4 regions of the Pseudomonas palmensis genome follow, and region 1 is predicted to be linked to each of the others. Evidence: riboswitches for the same ligand, from Rfam matches in the RefSeq annotation. Region 1 holds a riboswitch; each other region holds the start of a gene.
What was found. A riboswitch is a leader RNA that binds a small molecule or an ion and turns the genes downstream of it on or off. The one in region 1 is predicted to bind cobalamin.
Positions count from the first base shown of each region.

Region 1 (5,154 bases):
TGGTGCCGCTGCCCTGCAGGCGGGTGGCGCCTGGCTCGTAGGTGAAGCGCAACAGCCGATCGGTGTCGGCCACATAGAAGTCGTTGCCCACCAGGGCCATGCCGAACGGCGAGTTCAGCCCCTCGATGAAGGTGGTGCGGGTGTCGGCCACGCCGTCCTTGTCGCTGTCACGCAGCAGGGTGATGCGGTTGGGGCTGGGCACTCCGGCGCCGGCGCGGCCCATCACCTTGCCCATCACCCAGCCCTTGATGCCCTTGCCGTCATCGGGCTTGGGCGGCGCGTTGGTCTCGGCCACCAGCACGTCGCCGTTGGGCAGCACGTACAGCCAGCGCGGGTGGTCGAGCTTGTCGGCGAAGGCCACCACCTGGGTGCCTGCCGCAGCCTTGGGTTTGCCGCCCTCTGGCCAGCCGATGGCCGGCGCGATGTTTACCGTGGGGATGAAGGTCTTGTTCGGTTCGGGCAGGCGCGGCGACGGGCCGGTGCCATCGGTGACGTCCAGGCGGGCGTTCTCGCCGCAGGCCACCAGCCCGGTGGTGAGTGCCAGCAGTACAGCAATGCGCATGTTGCCCATGATCGGTGTCCCTCGCGAAGTTGGCCGTGTCCAGTAAGGTAGAGGCGGGCACGTCGGCGAGGTTCCCTCGACAGGGGCTCAGGCCTGCTTGAGCAGCAGCGCGATGCCGGGGTGGTAGCGGCCCACGTCGTCGTGCAGTTTGCGGTAGCCATAGGGGAACACCCAGGCGATGGCGCATGCATTGTGCTTTTGCAGGTCGTCGACCAGGTCCTGAAGCTCTTCGGGGCTGGCGTGTTGCCCGGCCTTGTACGGGCTGACGAACAGCGCGGCGACCTTGAGCTGGCTGGCATAGCCCACCAGGCGAGCCTGGGCGACGCTCTCCTGCAGGGCATCGGTGAGGTCGAGCTTGCCGACCCGTGGCCAGCGCTGGGTGGCTTGCAGGTAGGCGGTCTCTTCCTTGCTGGCGATCACCAGGTCGCAGTGCGCCGCACGCTCGCCTTCGTCGCGCTGCTTCTTGGTCTGCGCACCCTGCAAGGTCACCAGCTCCGCCTGCCAGGCGGCCGCGCTCAGCACGCCAAGGTTGCTTTGCACGCCTTGCCAGTAGGGGGCGTCGCTGTCGCCCAGGGTCTGGTTGTAGCGCTCCAGGCACTCGGCCCAACGTTCCAGGGCGGGGCGCAGGAACTCCAGACGCGGGTTGTTGATGATCAGACCTTGCATGCCGTGCTCCATTGTTATTGTGGATCGGAGAGGTGCGGATAATGGCTATGTGATATCACTGCAGTGAGTGTGACACAAGATGACATAAATGCCATTGATCCAGACCGCTTCGCAGCGCCTTTGATTGACGCTCATGGCCCAACCCTCTAACCTTCGCGACTTGTTTCAGGTGCTCTGCGGCCAAGGTGCCGGCAGGGTGAAACAGGGAAGCCGGTGGGCACGTGCAACGTGCGATTCCGGCGCTGCCCCCGCAACGGTAAATGAGTCGGGATCGCGCAGGGCCACTGGGTGCAACAGCCCGGGAAGGCGCGCGATCCGGGTCGATCAGACCCGCCCATGAGCCCGGAGACCGGCCTGTCACAGATCAACGGCATCACGGAGGGTGATGCGCGGTTCTCCCGGCCAGTGGCAGGGCCTGCGCGTTTTCCGTGTGCCATCGCCAACCTGCTGTCGCGCCGACTCGATCCCCCCGGTCCCTGTGCGCGCCAGTTGCCCACGGAGCCTCCGATGACCGACACCACCGATCGCGACGAACGCCATCTGGCGCGCATGCTGCGCAAAAAAGCGGTAATCGACGAACGCATTGCCAACTCGCCCAATGAATGCGGCCTGCTGCTGGTACTCAGCGGCAACGGCAAGGGCAAGAGCAGCTCGGCCTTCGGCATGCTGGCGCGGGCCCTGGGCCACGGCATGCAATGCGGCGTGGTGCAGTTCATCAAGGGCCGCAACAGCACCGGCGAGGAGCTGTTCTTCCGCCGCTTCCCCGAACAGGTGCGCTACCACGTGATGGGCGAGGGCTTTACCTGGGAAACCCAGGACCGCCAGCGCGACATCGCCGCCGCCGAGGCTGCCTGGGCGGTTTCGCGCCAGTTGCTGCAGAACCCGGCCATCGGTTTTGTAGTGCTCGATGAGCTCAACATCGCCCTCAAGCACGGCTACCTCGACCTCGACCAGGTGCTCGGCGACCTGCAGGCACGCCCACCGATGCAGCATGTGATCGTCACCGGCCGCGGCGCCAAGCCCGAGATGATCGAGCTGGCCGACACCGTGACCGAGATGGGCATGGTCAAGCATGCCTTCCAGGCCGGCATCCGTGCCCAGAAGGGCGTGGAACTATGAGGCAAACCCGTCATTGCCCGGCGGTGCTGATCGCGGCACCTGCATCTGGCCAGGGCAAGACCACGGTGACGGCCGCATTGGCGCGCCTGCACCGTAACCAGGGGCGCAAGGTCCGGGTGTTCAAGTGTGGCCCGGACTTTCTCGACCCGATGATTCTGGAGCGCGCCAGTGGCGCACCGGTGTACCAGCTGGACCTGTGGATGGTCGGCGCCGAGGAAAGCCGGCGCCTGCTGTGGGAAGCCGCCGCCGACGCCGACCTGATCCTGATCGAAGGGGTGATGGGGCTGTTCGACGGTACGCCGTCCAGCGCCGACCTGGCGCGGCATTTCGGCGTGCCGGTGCTGGCGGTGATCGACGGCACGGCCATGGCCCAGACCTTCGGCGCGCTGGCCCTGGGCCTGGCGCGCTACCAGCCCGACCTGCCGTTTGCCGGCGTGCTGGCCAACCGGGTGGGCTCGCTGCGTCACGCGCAACTGCTCGAAGGCAGCCTGACCGAAGGCCTGCGCTGGTACGGCGGGCTGTCGCGGGAAACCGGCATCGAACTGCCCAGCCGTCACCTGGGCCTGGTGCAGGCCAGCGAACTGACCGACCTGGACCTGCGCCTGGACGCCGCCGCCAACGCCCTGGGCGACAGCTGCGAGTCGGCCCTGCCGCCGGCGGTGGCCTTCGATGCGCCGCAGCCGCGCAGCATCGAGCCACTGCTGGCCGGCGTGCGGATCGGCGTGGCGCGCGACGAAGCCTTCGCATTCACCTATGGCGCCAGCCTGGACCTGTTGCGCGAGATGGGCGCACAGCTGAGCTTCTTCTCGCCGATCCACGACCGCCTGCTGCCAGACTGCGACAGCCTGTACCTGCCCGGCGGCTACCCTGAGCTGCACCACCATGCGCTGGCCGCCAACACGCCGATGCTGGCGGCGATCCGGGCCCATCACCAGGCCGGCAAGCCCTTGCTGGCCGAATGCGGCGGCATGCTCTACCTGCTCGATGCACTGACCGATGTGGCCGGCGAACGGGCCGAACTGGCCGGCCTGCTGCCGGGCGAGGCGGTGATGCAGAAGCGCCTGGCGGCCCTGGCCCTGCAAGCGGTAGAGCTGCCCGAGGGCACCCTGCGCGGGCATACCTATCACCATTCGCTGACCAGCACCGCGCTCGAACCCATCGCCCGCGGGCAAAGCCCCAACGGCGGGCGCGGCGCCGAGGCGGTGTACCGTTGCGGCCGGCTGACGGCCTCGTATGTGCATTTCTACTTCCCGTCCAACCCGTCTGCGCTGGCGGCGCTGCTGGCACCATGAGCGACCAGGCCTTCAACGACGCCGAGCGCGCGGCGGTCTACCGCGCCATCGGCGAACGTCGCGACATGCGCCATTTCAGCGGCGGCGAGGTGGCCCCCGAGCTGCTGGCACGCCTGCTGCAGGCGGCGCACCAGGCCCCGAGCGTGGGTCTGATGCAGCCCTGGCGTTTCATCCGCATCACCCGTCGTGAGCTGCGCCAGCAGATCCAGGCGTTGGTGGAGCAGGAGCGGGTGCGCACCGCCGAGGCACTGGGGCAGCGTTCTGACGATTTCATGCGGCTCAAGGTCGAGGGCATCAACGATTGCGCCGAGGTGCTGGTGGCGGCGCTGATGGACGGGCGCGAGGCGCACATCTTCGGCCGTCGCACCTTGCCGGAAATGGACCTGGCCTCGCTGTCGTGCGCCATCCAGAACCTGTGGCTGGCGGCCCGTGCCGAGGGCCTGGGCATGGGCTGGGTGTCGCTGTTCGAACCGCAGGCACTGGCCGACCTGCTGGGCATGCCGGCCGGTGCCAAACCGCTGGCGGTACTGTGCCTGGGCCCGGTCGAGGCGTTCTACGAGGTGCCCATGCTGGTGCTCGAAGGCTGGGCCCGCGAGCGGCCATTGAGCGAGATGCTCTACGAAAACCATTGGGGAGAGCGTTGATGAGTGTGGCCTTGCTGAGTGTGGCCGGGGTGGCGCTGGATGCCTTGCTGGGCGAGCCCCGGCGCGCACACCCGCTGGTCGCGTTCGGCCGTTATGCCGGACGCCTGGAACAACGCTTCAATGCCGGCGGTCGTGGCTGGCGCAGCCATGGCGTTACCGCGTGGTTTCTGGCGGTGGTGCCCCTGACTTTGCTGGTCACTGTGCTGTCGTGGCTGCCCTACATCGGCTGGCTAGTTGAGATACTGGCGCTGTACTGCGCGCTGGGCATGCGCAGCCTTGGCGAGCATGTACGGCCCGTGGCCGAGGCGCTGCGTGGCGGCGACCTGGACGAAGCGCGCCGCCGCGTGGGCTACCTGGTCAGCCGTGAAACCGGCGAACTGGATGACACCGCCGTGGCGCGTGCCGCCACCGAATCGGTGCTGGAGAACGGTAGCGATGCAGTGTTCGCCGCCCTGTTCTGGTTCGTGGTGGCGGGGGCGCCAGGTGTGGTGCTGTATCGCCTGAGCAATACCCTGGATGCCATGTGGGGCTATCGCAACGAGCGCTTCGAGCGCTTTGGCTGGGCCGCAGCGCGCATCGACGATTTGCTCAACTATGTTCCGGCGCGGCTGGTGGCCCTGACCTACGCGGTGCTGGGCAGGACGCGCCTGGCACTGAGCTGCTGGCGCCGTCAGGCGCCGTTGTGGGACAGCCCCAACGCCGGCCCGGTGATGGCAGCTGGCGCCGGTGCGCTGGGTGTCGAGCTGGGCGGCGCGGCGGTGTACCACGGCGAGCTGCACCAGCGCCCGCAACTGGGCGAAGGCCCGCCGGCCGATGCTGACGCCATCGAGCGTGGTTGGCAACTGGTGTGCAAGGGCGTGTGGTTGTGGTT
Region 1 is NZ_CP187958.1:3,674,960-3,680,113, forward strand. It holds gene ACPRTJ_RS17000 (PQQ-dependent sugar dehydrogenase) at 1-571, opposite strand, end outside; gene ACPRTJ_RS17005 (hypothetical protein) at 650-1,228, opposite strand; cobalamin riboswitch at 1,379-1,600, shown strand; gene cobO (cob(I)yrinic acid a,c-diamide adenosyltransferase) at 1,736-2,347, shown strand; gene ACPRTJ_RS17015 (cobyrinate a,c-diamide synthase) at 2,344-3,639, shown strand; gene bluB (5,6-dimethylbenzimidazole synthase) at 3,636-4,283, shown strand; gene cbiB (adenosylcobinamide-phosphate synthase CbiB) at 4,283-5,154, shown strand, end outside.

Region 2 (5,154 bases), 600 kb from region 1:
AAGCCGAAGAACACCATCGGCATCGAGCCCTGGAAGCTCGACAGGGTCATCACGTTGCCTTGCGGATCCTTGAGCTTGAAGGTGCGGCCGAGGATCTTGTTGCTCAGGTCCTTGCCGTATTTGAAGTCCAGCGCGCCGGAGTTGTTGCAACCTGCCAGGGCACCGAGGCCGAGCAGGCCGAGCCCGGCGATCACCGTGCGCCGGGTCAGTAAATCGTTCATGTAACCATCCTTTTGGGAAGGTGCCGGCCCCGAGAGCGGGAGCCTTGTGCAAGGGTTTTGCGAGGCGGCATTTTGTCACGCAGGGTCGACGGGTTCCAGCGCGCAGCGCCAGATGGGTGCGGTCTGATGTCGCAGCATGGCAGTCAAGATTGTAAGGAAGATTTACCGAGCGAATAGAAATGTTATACAGTAACCATTCAATTCGCCCCCTCTGCCTGCGACCTTTCAATGACTAGCGCTACTGCCCTCCCCGCCGCCAGCAAACCGAGCCAACGCCTGCTGTCCATCGATGCCCTCAGGGGCCTGGTGATCCTGTTCATGCTGCTGGACCACGTGCGCGAAACCTTCTTCCTGCACCGCCAGGTGAGCGATCCGATGGCCATCGACAGTACCGAACCTGCGCTGTTCGTCAGCCGTACGCTGGCCCACCTGTGCGCCCCGGTGTTCGTGCTGCTGACCGGTCTGTCGGCCTGGCTTTATGGCCAGAAGCACCAGGGCCGGGGCGATGTGTCGGCCTTTCTGTTCAAGCGCGGGCTGTTTCTGGTGGTGCTGGAGTTCACCCTGGTGAACGTCGCCTGGACCTTCCAGCTGCCGCCCAGCGTGATCTACCTGCAGGTGATCTGGGCCATCGGCATCAGCATGATCGCCCTGGCGGCCCTGGTGTGGTTGCCGCGCCCGCTGTTGCTGGTGCTGGGCGCCGCGATCGTGGCCGGTCACAACCTGCTCGACGGCCTGCACTTTGCGCAGGGCTCTGCGCTGCACGTGCCGTGGGCGATCCTGCATGACCGCGGCTGGCTCGAGTTCTCCGACAGCCTGCGCCTGCGTACCTCGTACCCGGTGCTGCCGTGGGTCGGCGTGATCGCGCTGGGCTACGGCCTGGGCCCCTGGTTCGCCCACTCGATGCCGGCCGCCACGCGCCAGCGCCGTCTGCTGCTGGCAGGCCTGGCAACCCTGCTCGGCTTTGTCGCCCTGCGCCTGCTCAACGGCTACGGCGAGGCGCCTTGGACGGTTCAGGCCGACACCGCGCACACCCTGATGAGCTTCTTCAACATCACCAAGTACCCGCCCTCGCTGCTGTTCCTGGCCCTGACCCTGGGGGCTGGCCTGCTGTTGCTGCTGGGCCTGGAGCGCGCCGGGCAGCGTCGGTGGATCAGCACCCTGGCGGTGTTCGGCGCCGCACCGATGTTCTTCTACCTGCTGCACCTGTATGTGCTGAAAGTGGCGTACCTGGCCTGCGTTGCACTGCTGGGCCTGAACCAGGGCAATTACTTCGGCTTCGATGGTATCTGGGCGGTGTGGCTGACCGCCGTGCTGCTGGCCGTGGCGCTGTTCCCGCCGGTGCGCTGGTTTGCCGCGTTCAAGGCCCGCCGTCGCGACATTGCCTGGCTCAAGTACCTCTGAGGCTGGCGGGGTTTTGTTTCCCTGCGGGCGGCGTGATCGACTACCATGCCGCCCGCCGGTTTCCACACGGAATCAATAGGGAATCCGAGACGCCACTGCATGGCGTCAAACGGAACTGCCCCCGCAACTGTAAGTGCCGAGCCTGCTCCTGAAATGCCACTGGGTGACCCCCGGGAAGGCCGGAGCCAGGTGACGACGCACCAGTCAGGAGACCTGCCGGCACAGCAACAATCACTAACCGGCGGGGTGTCCGGGGAGTACATCTGTGCCGCGAGCGCCCCGCGCGCCGAACGGCCTTGCCCTGCCCTCGCGGCAGCGCCTGTCGATGTGTTTCCAGGTTGTACACCCCTGCCCGTGTACGGTTCGAATGGAGATCGCATCATGCAGTTGCCCCGCCTTGTCACCCTGCTCGCGGGACTGGGTCTGTCGACCCTGGCCCAGGCCGCCCCGACCCACTACCCGCTCACGCTGCAGAACTGCGGCATGCCGCTGACCTTCCAGCACGCGCCCGACCGCGCCGTGACCATCGGCCAGGCCGGCACCGAGATGTTCTACGCACTGGGCCTGGGCGACAGGCTGGTCGGCACCTCGCTGTGGTTCAACGATGTGCTGGCGCAGTACAAGGTGCAGAACGACAAGGTCGAGCGCCTGGCCGACAACGACCCCAGCTTCGAGGCGGTGATCGGCAAGCGCCCGCAACTGGTGGCGGTGCAGCTGGAGTGGATGGTCGGCCCGCAGGGCGTGGTCGGCACCCGCGAGCAGTTCCATGAGCTGAACATCCCCACCTACCTGATGCCGTCCGACTGCGAGGGCAAGGACAACCTGGTCGGCGCCGACGGCACCCGCCTGGAGCCGTTTCGCATCGACAGCATCTACAACAGCATCAGCCAGCTGGCCGAGATCTTCGACGTGCAGGCGCGTGGCGAGCGGTTGAACAGCGAGCTCAAGGCACGCCTGGCCAAGGCTGCCGCCACCGTGAAGGGCAAGGATCTGAAGGACACCAGCGCCCTGTTCTGGTTCTCCAGCGCAGACCTGGACATCGACCCGTACGTGGCCGGGCGCAAGGGTATCCCCGACTACATGCTGCAGACCCTGGGCGTGCGCAACGTGGTGCAGTCCGATGAGGAATGGCCGACCGTGGGCTGGGAAACCATCGCCAAGGCCAACCCCACCTTCCTGGTGATCGCGCGCATGGACCGTCGTCGCTTCCCGGCCGATGACTACCAGAAGAAACTCGAATTCCTGCGCAGCGACCCGGTCACGCGCAACATGGACGCGGTCAGACACAACCGCATCGTGATTCTCGATGCACATGCCATGCAGGCCAGCACGCGCCTGTTCAGCGGCATGGAGACCCTGGCCTCGGCCATCAACGGCTTCGACCTGGCGCCATGACAGGCAGCGTTGTGCGCGGCCTGCTCGCGTGCCTGGCCCTGCTGCTGGCGATACTGGCAGGGGTGGCGATTGGCGAAACGCCGATCGCCCCCTCGGTGGTGCTGCAGGTGCTGGCCAACAAGCTATGGGCCGCCGGGCACCTGCTGGACCCGATCGATGAAGGCATCGTGTGGAACTACCGCCTGACCCGTGCGCTGGTGGCCGCCGCCTGCGGCGCGGGGTTGGCCACCTGCGGGGTGGTACTGCAGTCGCTGCTGCGCAACCCGCTGGCCGACCCGTACCTGCTCGGCATCTCGGCCGGCGCCTCCACCGGCGCGGTGCTGGTGGCGCTGCTGGGGCTGGGCGCGGGGGCGATCACGCTGTCGCTGGGCGCCTTCGTCGGGGCCATCGCGGCCTTCGCGCTGGTGGCGCTGCTGGCCCGTGCCAGCGGGCCGTCCAACAGCACGGGGCAGATCATCCTCGCCGGGATCGCCGGCTCGCAGCTGTTCAACGCGCTCACCGCCTTTCTGATCACCCGGTCGGCCAGTGCCGAGCAGGCGCGCGGCATCCTGTTCTGGCTGCTGGGCAACCTCAGTGGCGTGCGCTGGCCGTCGGTGTGGCTGGCGGTGCCGGTGGCGCTGGCCGGCCTTGCGGTGTGCGTGTGGCATCGGCGGGCGCTGGACGCCTTCACCTTCGGCAGCGACTCGGCTGCCTCGCTGGGCATCCCGGTACGCCGCGTGCAGGTGCTGCTGATCAGCTGCGCGGCACTGGTGACGGCAGTGATGGTGTCGATCGTGGGCGCCATCGGCTTTGTCGGGCTGGTGATTCCGCATGCGATGCGGCTGCTGTTCGGTACCCCCCATGCGCGCCTGCTGCCGGCCAGCGCGCTGGGTGGCGCGCTGTTCCTGATTGCCGCCGACGTGCTCTCGCGCACCCTGATCAAGGGCCAGGTGATTCCGGTGGGGGTGATCACGGCGCTGGTCGGCGCACCGGTGTTCGCATTGATACTGATTGGCCGCAGGAGCGCCCGATGAACGCTGTCACCCACCCGCTGGATGAAGCTGCACTGCGCTGCACCGGGCTGGGTTTGAAGGTGCGCGATGCCGTGCTGCTGGACGCGGTCGACCTTGAGGTGCGCCGTGGCGAGACCCTGGGTATCGTCGGCCCCAACGGCTCGGGCAAGTCCACCCTGCTCAAGCTGCTGGCCGGGCTGCGCACGCCCACCTGCGGCGAGGTGCAGCTGGGCAGCAACGCGCTCAGGCAGCTGCCACGCCGCGAGGTGGCGCGGCGGTTGGCAGTGGTCGAGCAACAGGCCGACACCAGCGATGCGATCAACGTGTTCGATGCCGTGGCCCTGGGCCGCACGCCGTGGTTGTCGGCGTTGCGCCCGTGGTCGGCAGACGATCACGCCATCGTGCAGCAGGCCCTGGCCGACGTGGATGCCACCCACCTGGCAACACGCAGCTGGCGCAGCCTCTCCGGTGGCGAGCGCCAGCGCGTGCACATCGCCCGGGCCCTGGCGCAACGCCCGCAGCTACTGTTGCTCGACGAGCCGACCAACCACCTCGACATCCAGCACCAGCTGGGCATTCTGCGCCTGGTTCAGGCGCTGCCGGTGACCACCCTGATCGCCCTGCACGACCTCAACCAGGCCCTCACCTGCGATCGCCTGGCCGTGCTCGAGCGCGGCCGCCTGGTGGATGTCGGCCCGCCGTTGCAGGTGCTGACCCCGCAACGCCTGCAGGCCACCTTCGGGGTGCAGGCGCACTACCTGACCGACCCCTTCGACGGCGCGCAGATCCTGCGCGTTCGTTCCCCTTGACCTGAAATGGATAGCCCGCCCATGCGCCTTGCCGCCTTGCCCCTGCTGCTCGCCAGCGCCCTGCTCGCCCCTTCGGTATCGGCCGAGGTGCACGAAGTGAAAATGCTCAACCGTGGTGCGACCGGCAGCATGGTGTACGAGCCGGACTACCTGCGCATCGCCCCCGGCGATTCGGTGAAGTTCATCGCCACCCAGAGCGGGCACAATGCCGCCTCGCTGCCCGGCCTGCTGCCCGAAGGCGCCGAGGCGTTCAAGGGCAGGATCAACCAGCAAATCGAGCAGACCTTCAACGTGCCGGGCCTGTACGGCATCCAGTGCATCCCGCACCTGTCGATG
Region 2 is NZ_CP187958.1:4,275,989-4,281,142, reverse strand. It holds gene ACPRTJ_RS19805 (SCO family protein) at 1-221, opposite strand, end outside; gene ACPRTJ_RS19800 (DUF1624 domain-containing protein) at 450-1,622, shown strand; cobalamin riboswitch at 1,663-1,857, shown strand; gene ACPRTJ_RS19795 (ABC transporter substrate-binding protein) at 2,004-3,017, shown strand; gene ACPRTJ_RS19790 (FecCD family ABC transporter permease) at 3,014-4,030, shown strand; gene ACPRTJ_RS19785 (ABC transporter ATP-binding protein) at 4,027-4,818, shown strand; gene ACPRTJ_RS19780 (pseudoazurin) at 4,840-5,154, shown strand, end outside.
Region 2: another riboswitch for cobalamin. It lies ahead of ACPRTJ_RS19795 (ABC transporter substrate-binding protein); the one in region 1 lies ahead of cobO (cob(I)yrinic acid a,c-diamide adenosyltransferase).

Region 3 (5,154 bases), 1.3 Mb from region 1:
TGCGGACGCAGTTCCTCGACGATTCTGGCCAGGTGCTTGACCCCCAGGTGAATGGCCAGGGTTGCCTGATGGCTGGCGAGGCTCCCCAGCGATTCGCCCGGCGGCATCGGCGAGGTGTCGCCGTAGCGCGTCAGGATCACGCTCTGGGCGATGTCCGGCAGGGTCAGCTCGCATTCGAGCAGCGCGGCACTGGCGGCCACGGCGGTCACGCCGGGGATGATCTGGAACGGGATACCCAGTTCACGCAGGTGGCGGATCTGTTCGCCGATCGCACCGTACAGCCCCGGGTCGCCGCTGTGTACGCGGGCCACATCCTGGCCGTTGGCGTGGGCCGTGCGCATCAGCTCGATGATCTGCCCCAGGTGCAGTTCGGCGCTGTTGATCACGGTTTCGGCGCGGTGGCCTTCGAGCACGGCGGCAGGCACCAGCGAGCCGGCATAGATGATCACCGGGCAGCTGTGGATCAGGCGCTGGCCCTTGACGGTGATCAGCTCGGGGTCGCCCGGGCCGGCACCGATGAAATAGACGGTCATGATGAATCCTTGGAAGATTGCGCGGCATTATCCGTCAAACGGCGGGGCCCAGGCCAATGCCAGGGTGGCGGCGCCTTGCACGGTGCGTGGCAGGCGCAGTGCGGCATTGGCGCCGCCGCGTTGCTCGGCCAGGGCCAGCGCGGCGCTTTCGGCCACCCCATGGCAGCCGCTGAGGGCGAACGCCGTGGGCGAACGGTGGCTCAGGCGGCTTTCGAAGGGGGCCAGTTGCGCGGCCGAAAAGAATACCAGCGGCAACCCCAGTTGCCTGGCCAGTTCATGCAGGCCGGGCTCGTCGGCCTTGAGGTCGATGCTGGCCAGCCCGGCGAGGGCAGAGGCGGGCAGGTGATGGGCGAACAGGGTCTGCTGGAGCAGGGCAGCCAGTTCGCGGGCCGGGCAGCCGCGACGACAGCCCAGCCCGGCATACAGCTGCATCAGGCTGGCTGGCGACGGTACAGCCAGGCACTGAGCAGGCCCAGGGCCAGCCAGAACGCGGCATTGGTCAACAGCGACGCCACTTTGAACTGCGCCTCCAGTGCTTGCGGCGCCAGGCTCTCGTGCACCTCCGGCTGCGGCGCACCGATCACGTGCGGAACAACCAGCAATGCCACACCCAGCGCCTTGAGCAGCCAGTTGTGGGCAAACACGATCAGGGCCAGGCCGGCAGCGGTGGCAGCCGCGGCGCCCACCCACCACAGTTGACGCTGCGCCAGGTCGGCGGCGGCGGTGCCCGGCAGCTCTGGCGGCAGCCCGAGGGTGGGCGCCAGGCAGAATACCGCGAACCCGGCAAGCCCCCAGGCTGCACCGGTGGCGGTACGGCCCGGCGCACGCAGGGTGTACAGCGCAGCCAGGATCAGGGCAAAGCCGACGGCCACCACCAGGTTGCCACCGGTGGTCGACAGCACGCGCTGCCAGCCGTCTTCAGGCGACCAGGCCTCGGCATCGTGGTGGTGGCCTTCACCCGCGGCGTCGGCATGTTCATGGGTTTGGGCGGCTGGTGCCGGGTTCTCGTAGGTTTCGGCCTGCAGAATCAGCGGTGCGACCCAGAAGCTTTGCAGCAGGGTCAGCAGCAGGGCGGCGAGCAGGCCGGTAAAGCCTGCGGTGCGGGCAATGCGCTTGATCATCGGGGCAGGTCTCAGTGGCAAGGGAACGCGGCGCTGTGGCGGGTATCGTGGGCAGCGTTGTGCACCGCCTCGATGTGCGAGAAGCCGGCGAAGTAGACCAGGCAAAGGCCCAGCAGCGATGCGCCGATGGCGACGGCCAGGCGCTGGCTGAGGGTAGTGGGGGTGACGAGGGGCTGGCTGGCGGTACTGATGGGCATGGCGCGTTCCTTTTTGCTGTTGTCGTGTCGTCGGGGCTGTCGGCAACAGGCAAGCGCGGCCAACCCCTGCGCGAGGCTCGCCCAGGGGTTCAACAGCGCCCGCCCACCGCGGGTTTGTCATGACTGTATCGGGCCGGTCTCCGGGCTTGCGAGGGCTGGCAGCATGCTCAGCCTGAGGGCGTCACCTTCCCATGCCGCACAGCTGGCACAGTGGTAAAGACGCTTTCCTCGCTTACCGTTGCGGGGGCAGCACCGGATTTGTCGCTGCTTCTTTGCAGAAGCGGCTGACGCACCGGTTTCCCGTTTCACCTTGTAAAAAGGCACCCGAACGAATGCGGCTAGCAAATCATGCGCGCCGGCATCCGTCAATACAGCGGTTGACCTGCCCCGGACCACTGCGTAGCCTAGCCGCTTCGAGGTTCTGCGGCCCTGGCTGCAGCTAAGACGGGAATACGGTTCAAGCCGTGGCTGCCCCCGCAACTGTAAGCGTTAACGGCATCGGCCGTGCCACTGCCCCGGGCGGGAAGGCGTCGATGCTGCCGGCAGGCGTGCCGGCACAGCGCGAGCCAGGAGACCTGCCTCGAACAGTTTCCGACTTTCAACCGGGCGGGGTGATCCGGTGGCGAATGCGCTCAGGCAGCAAGGCTCCTGCGGCTCTCGTCCTGCATGCCCGCCATCCTGCCAAGGGCACCCCCATGAAAACACTGGCCAAACTCCCCGTCACCATCGTTACCGGCTTCCTCGGCTCGGGCAAGACCACCCTGCTGCGGCACATGCTCGACAACGCCCAGGGCCGCCGCATCGCGGTGATCGTCAACGAGTTCGGCGAGCTGGGCATCGATGGCGAGATCCTCAAGCAGTGCAGCATCGGCTGCACCGAGGAAGAAGCCAGCGGGCGCGTCTACGAGCTGGCCAACGGCTGCCTGTGCTGCACCGTTCAGGAAGAGTTCTTCCCGGTGATGCGCGAGCTGGTGGCGCGCCGTGGCGACCTGGACCATATCCTCATCGAAACCAGCGGCCTGGCGCTGCCCAAGCCGCTGGTGCAAGCCTTCCAGTGGCCGGAAATCCGCAACGCCTGCACGGTCGATGCGGTGATCACCGTGGTCGACAGCCCGGCCGTGGCCGCCGGCACCTTCGCTGCCTACCCCGACCAGGTGGACGCCCAGCGCAAGCTCGACCCGAACCTGGACCACGAGTCCCCACTGCACGAACTGTTTGCCGACCAGCTGGCCAGCGCCGACCTGGTGGTGCTGAACAAGGCTGACCTGATCGCTGCCGACGACCTGGCCAGGGTGCGCGCCGAGGTGGCCGAGGAACTGCCGCCTGCGGTCAAGGTGGTGGAGGCCAGCAGCGGCCGCCTGCCGTTGGACGTATTGCTGGGTCTGGGCGCCGAATCCGAGCAGCACATCGACGCGCGCCGTACCCACCACGATTCGCACCATGACGGCGATGACGACCACGACGATCACGACCATGATGCTTTCGACTCCATCTCCATCGAGTTGCCCCAGGCCGACGAAAGCCTGCTGCTCGATGCCCTGACCCAACTGGTGGTGCAGCACGGCATCCTGCGCGTGAAGGGCTTCGCGGCCATTCCGGGCAAGCCGATGCGTCTGCTGGTGCAGGGCGTGGGTACGCGCTTCGACAAGCACTTCGACCGCGCCTGGCGCAGCGACGAGCCACGTACCACGCGCCTGGTGCTGATCGGCCAGGACCTTGACGCCGTGCACCTCGAAGCCAGCCTGCGCGCCGCACTGGGCGCCTGACCCATGCACCTGCTGCGGACCCAGCCCGGCGGCTTTGTGCCGGACGACAGCATCGCCGACCTCGGCCAGACCCCCGCCGACCTGGTGATTCTCTGCAGCGGTGATTCGCACCTGGCACTGCTGGCCGAAACCGCCCAGCAGTTGCCGGACGACTACCCCAGCCTGCGCCTGGCCAACCCGATGCAGGTGCAGAACCATGCTTCGGTCGACCTGTATGTGGACGAAGTGCTGCGCCATGCCAAGGTCATCCTGGTGTCGCTGCACGGCGGCATCGGTTACTGGCGCTATGGCGTGGAGCAACTGGTGGCGCTGGCGGGGCGGGGCGTGCAACTGATCCTGGTGCCGGGCGACGACCGCCCGGACCCTGAGCTGACCAGCCTGAGCACGGTGCCCGCTGCCCAGGCCGAACGGTTGTGGCACTACCTGCGCCAGGGCGGCAAGGCCAATGCGCTGAACCTGTTCCAGTGCCTAGCCAGCCAATGGCTGGGCCGCGACTACCGCTGGGACGAGCCGCAGCAGTTGCCGCGCACCAGTGTCTATCACCCGCAACACCCCCAGGCGAGCGTGGACAGCTGGCGTGCCCTGTGGCAGACCGGCCAGCCCGTGACGCCGATCATCTTCTACCGCTCGCACCTGCAGGCCGCCAACACGGGGTTCATCGATGCGTTTTGCGAGCGTCTGCAAGGCGCGGGGCTCAACCCGCTGCCGATTGCCGTGGCCAGCCTCAAGGAGGCAGCCTGCCTGGACCAGGTCGAGCAATGGCTGGACCAGGTCGACGCGGCCCTGATCATCAACACCACAGGCTTTGCCCAGTCCAGCCCGCAGCAGCCGCATTTGCGCCCGTTCCGGCGCGACATCCCGGTGCTGCAGGCCATCTGCGCACAGGACAACCAGCCGGCCTGGGAGGCCAGCGAACAGGGCCTGGGGGCCCGCGACCTGGCCATGCACATTGCCCTGCCGGAACTGGACGGGCGCATCATCAGCCGACCGATCAGCTTCAAGGACCTGGCCTGGCGCAGCGAACGCAGCCAGTCGGACGTGGTGTGCTACAAGCCGCACCTGGAACGCATGGATTTTGTTGCGGAACTGGCCCGGCGCTGGTGCGAGCTGGCGCGCCTGGGCAACCCGCAAAAACGCGTGGCGCTGATTCTGGCCAACTACCCGACCCGCGACGGGCGCATCGGCAACGGTGTGGGGCTGGACACCCCGGCGGCGGCGCTCAACATCCTGCGCGCCATGCAGGCCCAGGGCTACCCGGTGGGGCCGTTGCCAGACAGTGGCACGGCGCTGATCCAGGCCCTGCTCGGCGGGGTCAGCAACGACCTCGACACGCTCGACCAGCGCCCCTGTGCGCAGAGCATGGCGCTGGACGATTACCGCGCCGCCTTCGCCCTGTTGCCTCAGGCCAACCAGCAGGCGGTGCGCGAGCGCTGGGGCGAGCCGGAGCAGGACCCGATGTTTCGCAGCGGGCGCATGATGGTCGCCGGCCTGCGCCTTGGCCTGACCTTCGTCGGTATCCAGCCGGCGCGCGGTTATC
Region 3 is NZ_CP187958.1:4,996,583-5,001,736, forward strand. It holds gene cobM (precorrin-4 C(11)-methyltransferase) at 1-533, opposite strand, end outside; gene ACPRTJ_RS23045 (cobalamin biosynthesis protein) at 561-965, opposite strand; gene ACPRTJ_RS23050 (CbtA family protein) at 965-1,654, opposite strand; gene ACPRTJ_RS23055 (CbtB domain-containing protein) at 1,666-1,851, opposite strand; cobalamin riboswitch at 1,966-2,194, opposite strand; cobalamin riboswitch at 2,251-2,448, shown strand; gene cobW (cobalamin biosynthesis protein CobW) at 2,547-3,617, shown strand; gene cobN (cobaltochelatase subunit CobN) at 3,621-5,154, shown strand, end outside.
Region 3: another riboswitch for cobalamin. It lies ahead of ACPRTJ_RS23055 (CbtB domain-containing protein); the one in region 1 lies ahead of cobO (cob(I)yrinic acid a,c-diamide adenosyltransferase).

Region 4 (5,154 bases), 460 kb from region 1:
GAGTCCGTGGTGCGGCTTTCGCGGGTCAAGCCCGCTCCCACAGGTGACGGATGAGCCTGTGGGAGCGGGCTTGACCCGCGCTGCTTCTAGAAGCTGTAGGTGTAACGCACTTCGCTGGTGAACGGCCTTCCCAGGTTCTGCACCTTGCGTGCGCCGCTGTCCATGCTGGTGGTGTAGTCGCGGTCCAGCAGGTTCTCCAGCAGCAGGCTCAGGCGATGCTGGCGGGCGCCGTCCAGGTAGCGGTAGGCATCGGCGTCCACCACGGTGTAATGCCCGTAGTCCACATCCCGCGGGCTTTTTACCGTGCCGATGTAGCGCACCGCCGCGCCTGCGCCCCACATCCGGTCACCCGACTCGTACCCCAGCCGGCTGCGTGCAAAGAACCCGGGAATGTTGTTGAGGGTGGCGCCGTTGCGCGACTCGCTCAGGTTGCGCGTCATGTCTGCCGCCAGCTGCCAGCGGTCACTGAGCTGGAACTGCCCGTTGACCTCGACGCCGCGCACCTGGATCTCGCCATCGCCGTTGACCCATTGTGCATCCACGATGGTGATCAGGTCCTCGATGCGCCGGGTGAACAGCGTACCGCTCAGGCTGTAAGGCTGGCCCTGGATCAGGCCGGTGTAGTCCAGGCCCAGTTCGGCATTGCGGCTCTTCTCCGGCTTGAGGTTGGGGTTGCCCATCTCGTCGCCCGGTTCGTTGACGTACAGTTGCTCGGCGTTGGGCAGCTTGTAGGCGGTGCCGAACTGGCCGCGCAGCTTGAGCTGGTCGGTCAGGTCGTAGAGCGAGGTGAGCATGCCCACCGTGGCACTGTCACCGCCGCTCAGGTGCTCGCGGCGCACGCCGATGCTGGGGTGCCAGTCAGGCAGGGCGTCGATGACAGGGCGCAGCTGCACATACAGCGCATGGGCCTCGGCCTGGTTGTTATCGATCTTGAGCACGTCGTCCTTGCCCTTGAACCACTGGTTGTCGGTACCGAACACCAGGGTGTGCTCGCCGGGGAGCACGGCCTTGCCTTCGGCCTGCATGCCCCAGTCGCTGAAGCCCCAGTAGTCATCGTGGTTGAGGGTGCGGGTGCTGCCGTCGGTGTTGTTGTAGATGCGGGTGTAGCGCGTATCCCAATCGTTCATGTGGCCTTTGACGAAGTAGCTGAAGTCGGGGTTCAGGCGCTGCTCGAAGGTGGCCGTGGCGATCTGCTGCACGCGGTCGTTGGTGGTACGGCGGTTGGCGTCCGGGCGCAGGAAGTCCAGGTTGGCGGCGCTGTACTGGTAGAACAGCTCCAGGCGGCTGTCATCGCCCAGGCTTTGTGCGGCCTTGGCGCCGAAGGTGTTGACCTCGTAGCTGCGCTTCTTGTCGCTGACCGTCGAGGTGATCTGGCTGCTGTGGTAGGGCTGGTAGCCCTCGGACACGTTGTGGCTGACGTAGGCCAGCAGCCCCAGGTCGCCCAGGCCGTTGCTGAAGATGCGCTCGATACGGGCATCGCCGTTGCGCCCCATGAAGCTGTCGACGCCCAGGTTGACCTGGCCCGAGGGGTCGCGGCTATGGGCCGAACGGGTGACGATGTTGATGACCCCGGCCACGGCCTGGGTGCCGAACAGCAGGCTCTGGCCGCCCTTGAGTACCTCGATGCGCTCGATGGCGGCGGCGGGCAGGGTGTCTATATAGATGCCGCCGTAGAGGCGGTTGTTCAGGCGCACCCCGTCGAGCATGATCAGCGTGTCGTCGTTGCGCCCGCCCAGCAGCGAATAGGTGCCATAGTCGAACGGCCCCTGCTTGGGCGCCACATACAGGCCGGGGACGAACATCTGCAGCACGCGGGTGATGTCGGCGCTGGGGCCGGCGCGCTCGATCTGCTCGCGGTCCACGACCTCCACCTTGCTGCCATAGCGCGCCATCTCGGCCACCGTGGTGGACTCCACCGAGGGTGCGGAGACGATCTGCTGGTCGAGGGTCAGGGGTTCGCTGGCCGCCAGGGCCGGGCTGCCGATCAGGCAACCGATCAGGGTAAAACGACGTGTCTTCATCTACTTCTCGAAAAAGGATTTTTCGGGAAGCGCACAGGAGGGTTCCGGCGAACGCGCGCCAGAATACCGGCTCGTGCCCGCCCACCGCAGGTTTGCCAAAATGACTGAACGCATCCTTTCAACAGTCGTGGGTTTGCAGGCCGGTCTCCGGGCTTGCGAGGCTCGAAGTCATCCGCCTTCCCATGCGTTGCGCACAGTGGCCTGTTGGATGCTTCACTCGCTTACCGTTGCGGGGGCAGCGCCGGACTAGTCATGCAAGACGCACCGGCTTCCCGTTTCACCTGCTGCACGGCGGCAGCAGGCACCTGAAACTGGGCCGCATCTGACCATTGTCATGACCGTTCGTCAACCTGACGGCCTTTGCTGACGAGCGTGCGTTTGTTCCAGGCCAAAAAAAACGGCACCTTCTCAGGTGCCGTTCCTTTAGTGGCTAGCGCCGCTGGAACTTAAATCCAGCGGGGTCAACCGTGCAGCTCTTCGGCCGCATACAAGGTGTTCTCCAGCAGGCACGCCCGGGTCATCGGCCCGACGCCGCCTGGCACCGGAGTGATCCAGCCGGCGCGGGGCAGGGCGGTCTCGTAGACCACGTCGCCCACCAGCTTGCCGTCTTCCTGGCGGTTGATGCCCACGTCGATGACGATGGCGCCTTCCTTGATCCATTCACCCTTGACCAGCCCCGGCTTGCCGGCAGCCACCACCACCAGGTCGGCGCGGCCGACGTGGCCGGCCAGGTCCTTGGTGAAGCGGTGGGTCACGGTCACGGTGCAGCCGGCCAGCAGCAGCTCCATGGCCATGGGGCGGCCGACGATGTTCGAGGCGCCCACTACCACCGCATTCATGCCGTACAGGTCCTGGCCGGTGCTGTGCAGCAGGGTCATGATGCCTTTGGGGGTGCACGGGCGCAGCAGCGGGATGCGCTGGGCCAGGCGGCCTACGTTATAAGGGTGGAAACCGTCCACGTCCTTGTCGGGGCGAATGCGCTCGAGCAGCAGCGAGGCATCCAGGTGCGCCGGCAGTGGCAGCTGCAGCAGGATGCCGTCGATGTCGGCGTCTTCATTTAGGCGGTCGATCAGGTCGGTCAGCGCCTGCTGGGTGGTGTCGCTGGGCAGGTCATAGGCCTGGGAGTTGAAGCCGACCTCTTCACAGTCTTTACGCTTGTGCGAAACATAGACTTGGGAGGCGGGGTCGCTGCCTACCAGGATCACTGCCAGGCCGGGGGTGCGCAGGCCTTGCTCGCGACGTTGCGCGACACGTTGGGCGATCTGCTGGCGCAGGCTGGCGGCGATCGCCTTGCCGTCGATAAGTTGTGCAGTCATGACGCGTGATTAACCATCGAGAGGGAATAAAAAGAGCGCGCATTCTCGCATGACCGGGGCGCAGGGCAAAGGCGCTTGGTCTGGCAATTCCCCTAACCCCTTAAATAAAATGAATTTTTTTCAAAAAGGTGTTGACGACTTTGCCGCTCGTCTATAACATTCATCGCACTTGTCGGGCAGAGCCTAGCACTGGTTAGCAAGGTCAGGCAGAATAAGTGGTTTTGATAGCTTGTTCGGTATGACTAAAAGTTAATTTGTAATCCTAACAGAAAGCAGATTAAATATGCGCCCGTAGCTCAGCTGGATAGAGCATCCGCCTTCTAAGCGGATGGTCGCAGGTTCGAGTCCTGCCGGGTGCGCCAATACAGGCAGCTGGCACAAGTAAAAGCAGTAAAGCAATATGGTGGGCGTAGCTCAGTTGGTAGAGCACAGGATTGTGACTCCTGTTGTCGTGGGTTCGATCCCCATCGTCCACCCCATATTCTAAAAGGCGCCCGATGAAAATCCGGCGCCTTTGCTTTAAAAGCTTCACGCGGACGTGGTGAAATTGGTAGACACACTGGATTTAGGTTCCAGCGGCGCAAGCTGTAAGAGTTCGAGTCTCTTCGTCCGCACCATAGATGCTTTCACCGCCCTTCGCTGAAGTGCGTTGAAGCCCGGAACAAGCCGCCTTGAGCGGCTTTTTTCGTTTCTGGGCTTCTACTCCTTACCCGCACCTACCGCTGCACCGCAATGCACTTGATCTCCACCAGCAACCCTGGTCGGGCGAGTTCGCTGACGCCTATGCAGGTCCATGCACAGGTGCCCCTTGGAAAGACCTTGTCCTTCATGCTCCTGAACAGCGGCATATGGCGTTGCATGTCGATGTGATAGGTCGTCATTTCGACCACGTCGTCAAACCCGCAACCGCCCGCCGCGAGCACGAGGCGAAGGTTTTCCCAGGCCGCCAGAAACTGCTGCTCCGGGTCTTCAATCACCTCCAGCTCCGGCGTTCGACCCACCTGCCCGGCGCAGTACAGGGTTCTGCCCACCTTTACCGCGGGGGCATAACCAGCACGCTCGCAAAGCAATTTCATCTCGTCGGGGACGATAATCTGGCGATCAGTCATGGGGCAGGGTCCAGGGGAGTAGGGCTATCAAGCGACGCGCCACTCTATAGAACAGAAAAGCCACCTATCAAGGTGGCTTTCGCGTTTCAGTGCCCTCGCGTCAATGCCTGGTCGCTTTGGGCCCACCTACCGGTGACAGCTCAAGCTCCAGTCGAACGATGTTGAGGATTCTGGTGAGTGGAGCGGCTTGCTCCGCCTCCCCCAGGGCGAGGAGGTGATCGCGTTGTTCGCGAATTCTGCTGAGGCTCTCGTCGAGCTGCGCAGCGGCCAATCGGTATTTTTCCATGTGCGGTTCCTTTATCACGGCCTCCCTGCCACTCGAGTCGGCCGTTCCGTGTGTGGGTGCTGTGGCACCGTTCGTCAACGGAAGGCCCTGCAAGCATAGCGTCCTTTGCGCCGTAGGCGCGTGAACACCACGGGCAGAACTGTTCCAACATTTATCCGCGCGCATGCCGATGAATGATTTTAAAAATAATACTGATTTTCATTTCCCCTTTTGACTGCCTTACGTGACCTCTATTGCAAGACCATTGCAACGTTCCAGGGAGCTTCACGTGAAACGCATCGCGCCGACCGTAAATCCAGGCCAGCAGCCCGACAGGCACCGTGTTTTCAAGGCGGCGCAGGGCGCGCTTACTGTGCTGGCGCTTGCCGTCAGTGGTGCCAGCGTTGCAATGGCGGCGCCCATGGAGGCGCCCACCGCTCAGC
Region 4 is NZ_CP187958.1:4,130,702-4,135,855, forward strand. It holds gene ACPRTJ_RS19175 (TonB-dependent receptor plug domain-containing protein) at 87-2,021, opposite strand; cobalamin riboswitch at 2,143-2,345, opposite strand; gene folD (bifunctional methylenetetrahydrofolate dehydrogenase/methenyltetrahydrofolate cyclohydrolase FolD) at 2,483-3,337, opposite strand; tRNA gene ACPRTJ_RS19185 (tRNA-Arg) at 3,623-3,699, shown strand; tRNA gene ACPRTJ_RS19190 (tRNA-His) at 3,741-3,816, shown strand; tRNA gene ACPRTJ_RS19195 (tRNA-Leu) at 3,870-3,954, shown strand; gene ACPRTJ_RS19200 (RidA family protein) at 4,054-4,446, opposite strand; gene ACPRTJ_RS19205 (hypothetical protein) at 4,547-4,732, opposite strand; gene ACPRTJ_RS19210 (TonB-dependent receptor domain-containing protein) at 5,001-5,154, shown strand, end outside.
Region 4: another riboswitch for cobalamin. It lies ahead of ACPRTJ_RS19175 (TonB-dependent receptor plug domain-containing protein); the one in region 1 lies ahead of cobO (cob(I)yrinic acid a,c-diamide adenosyltransferase).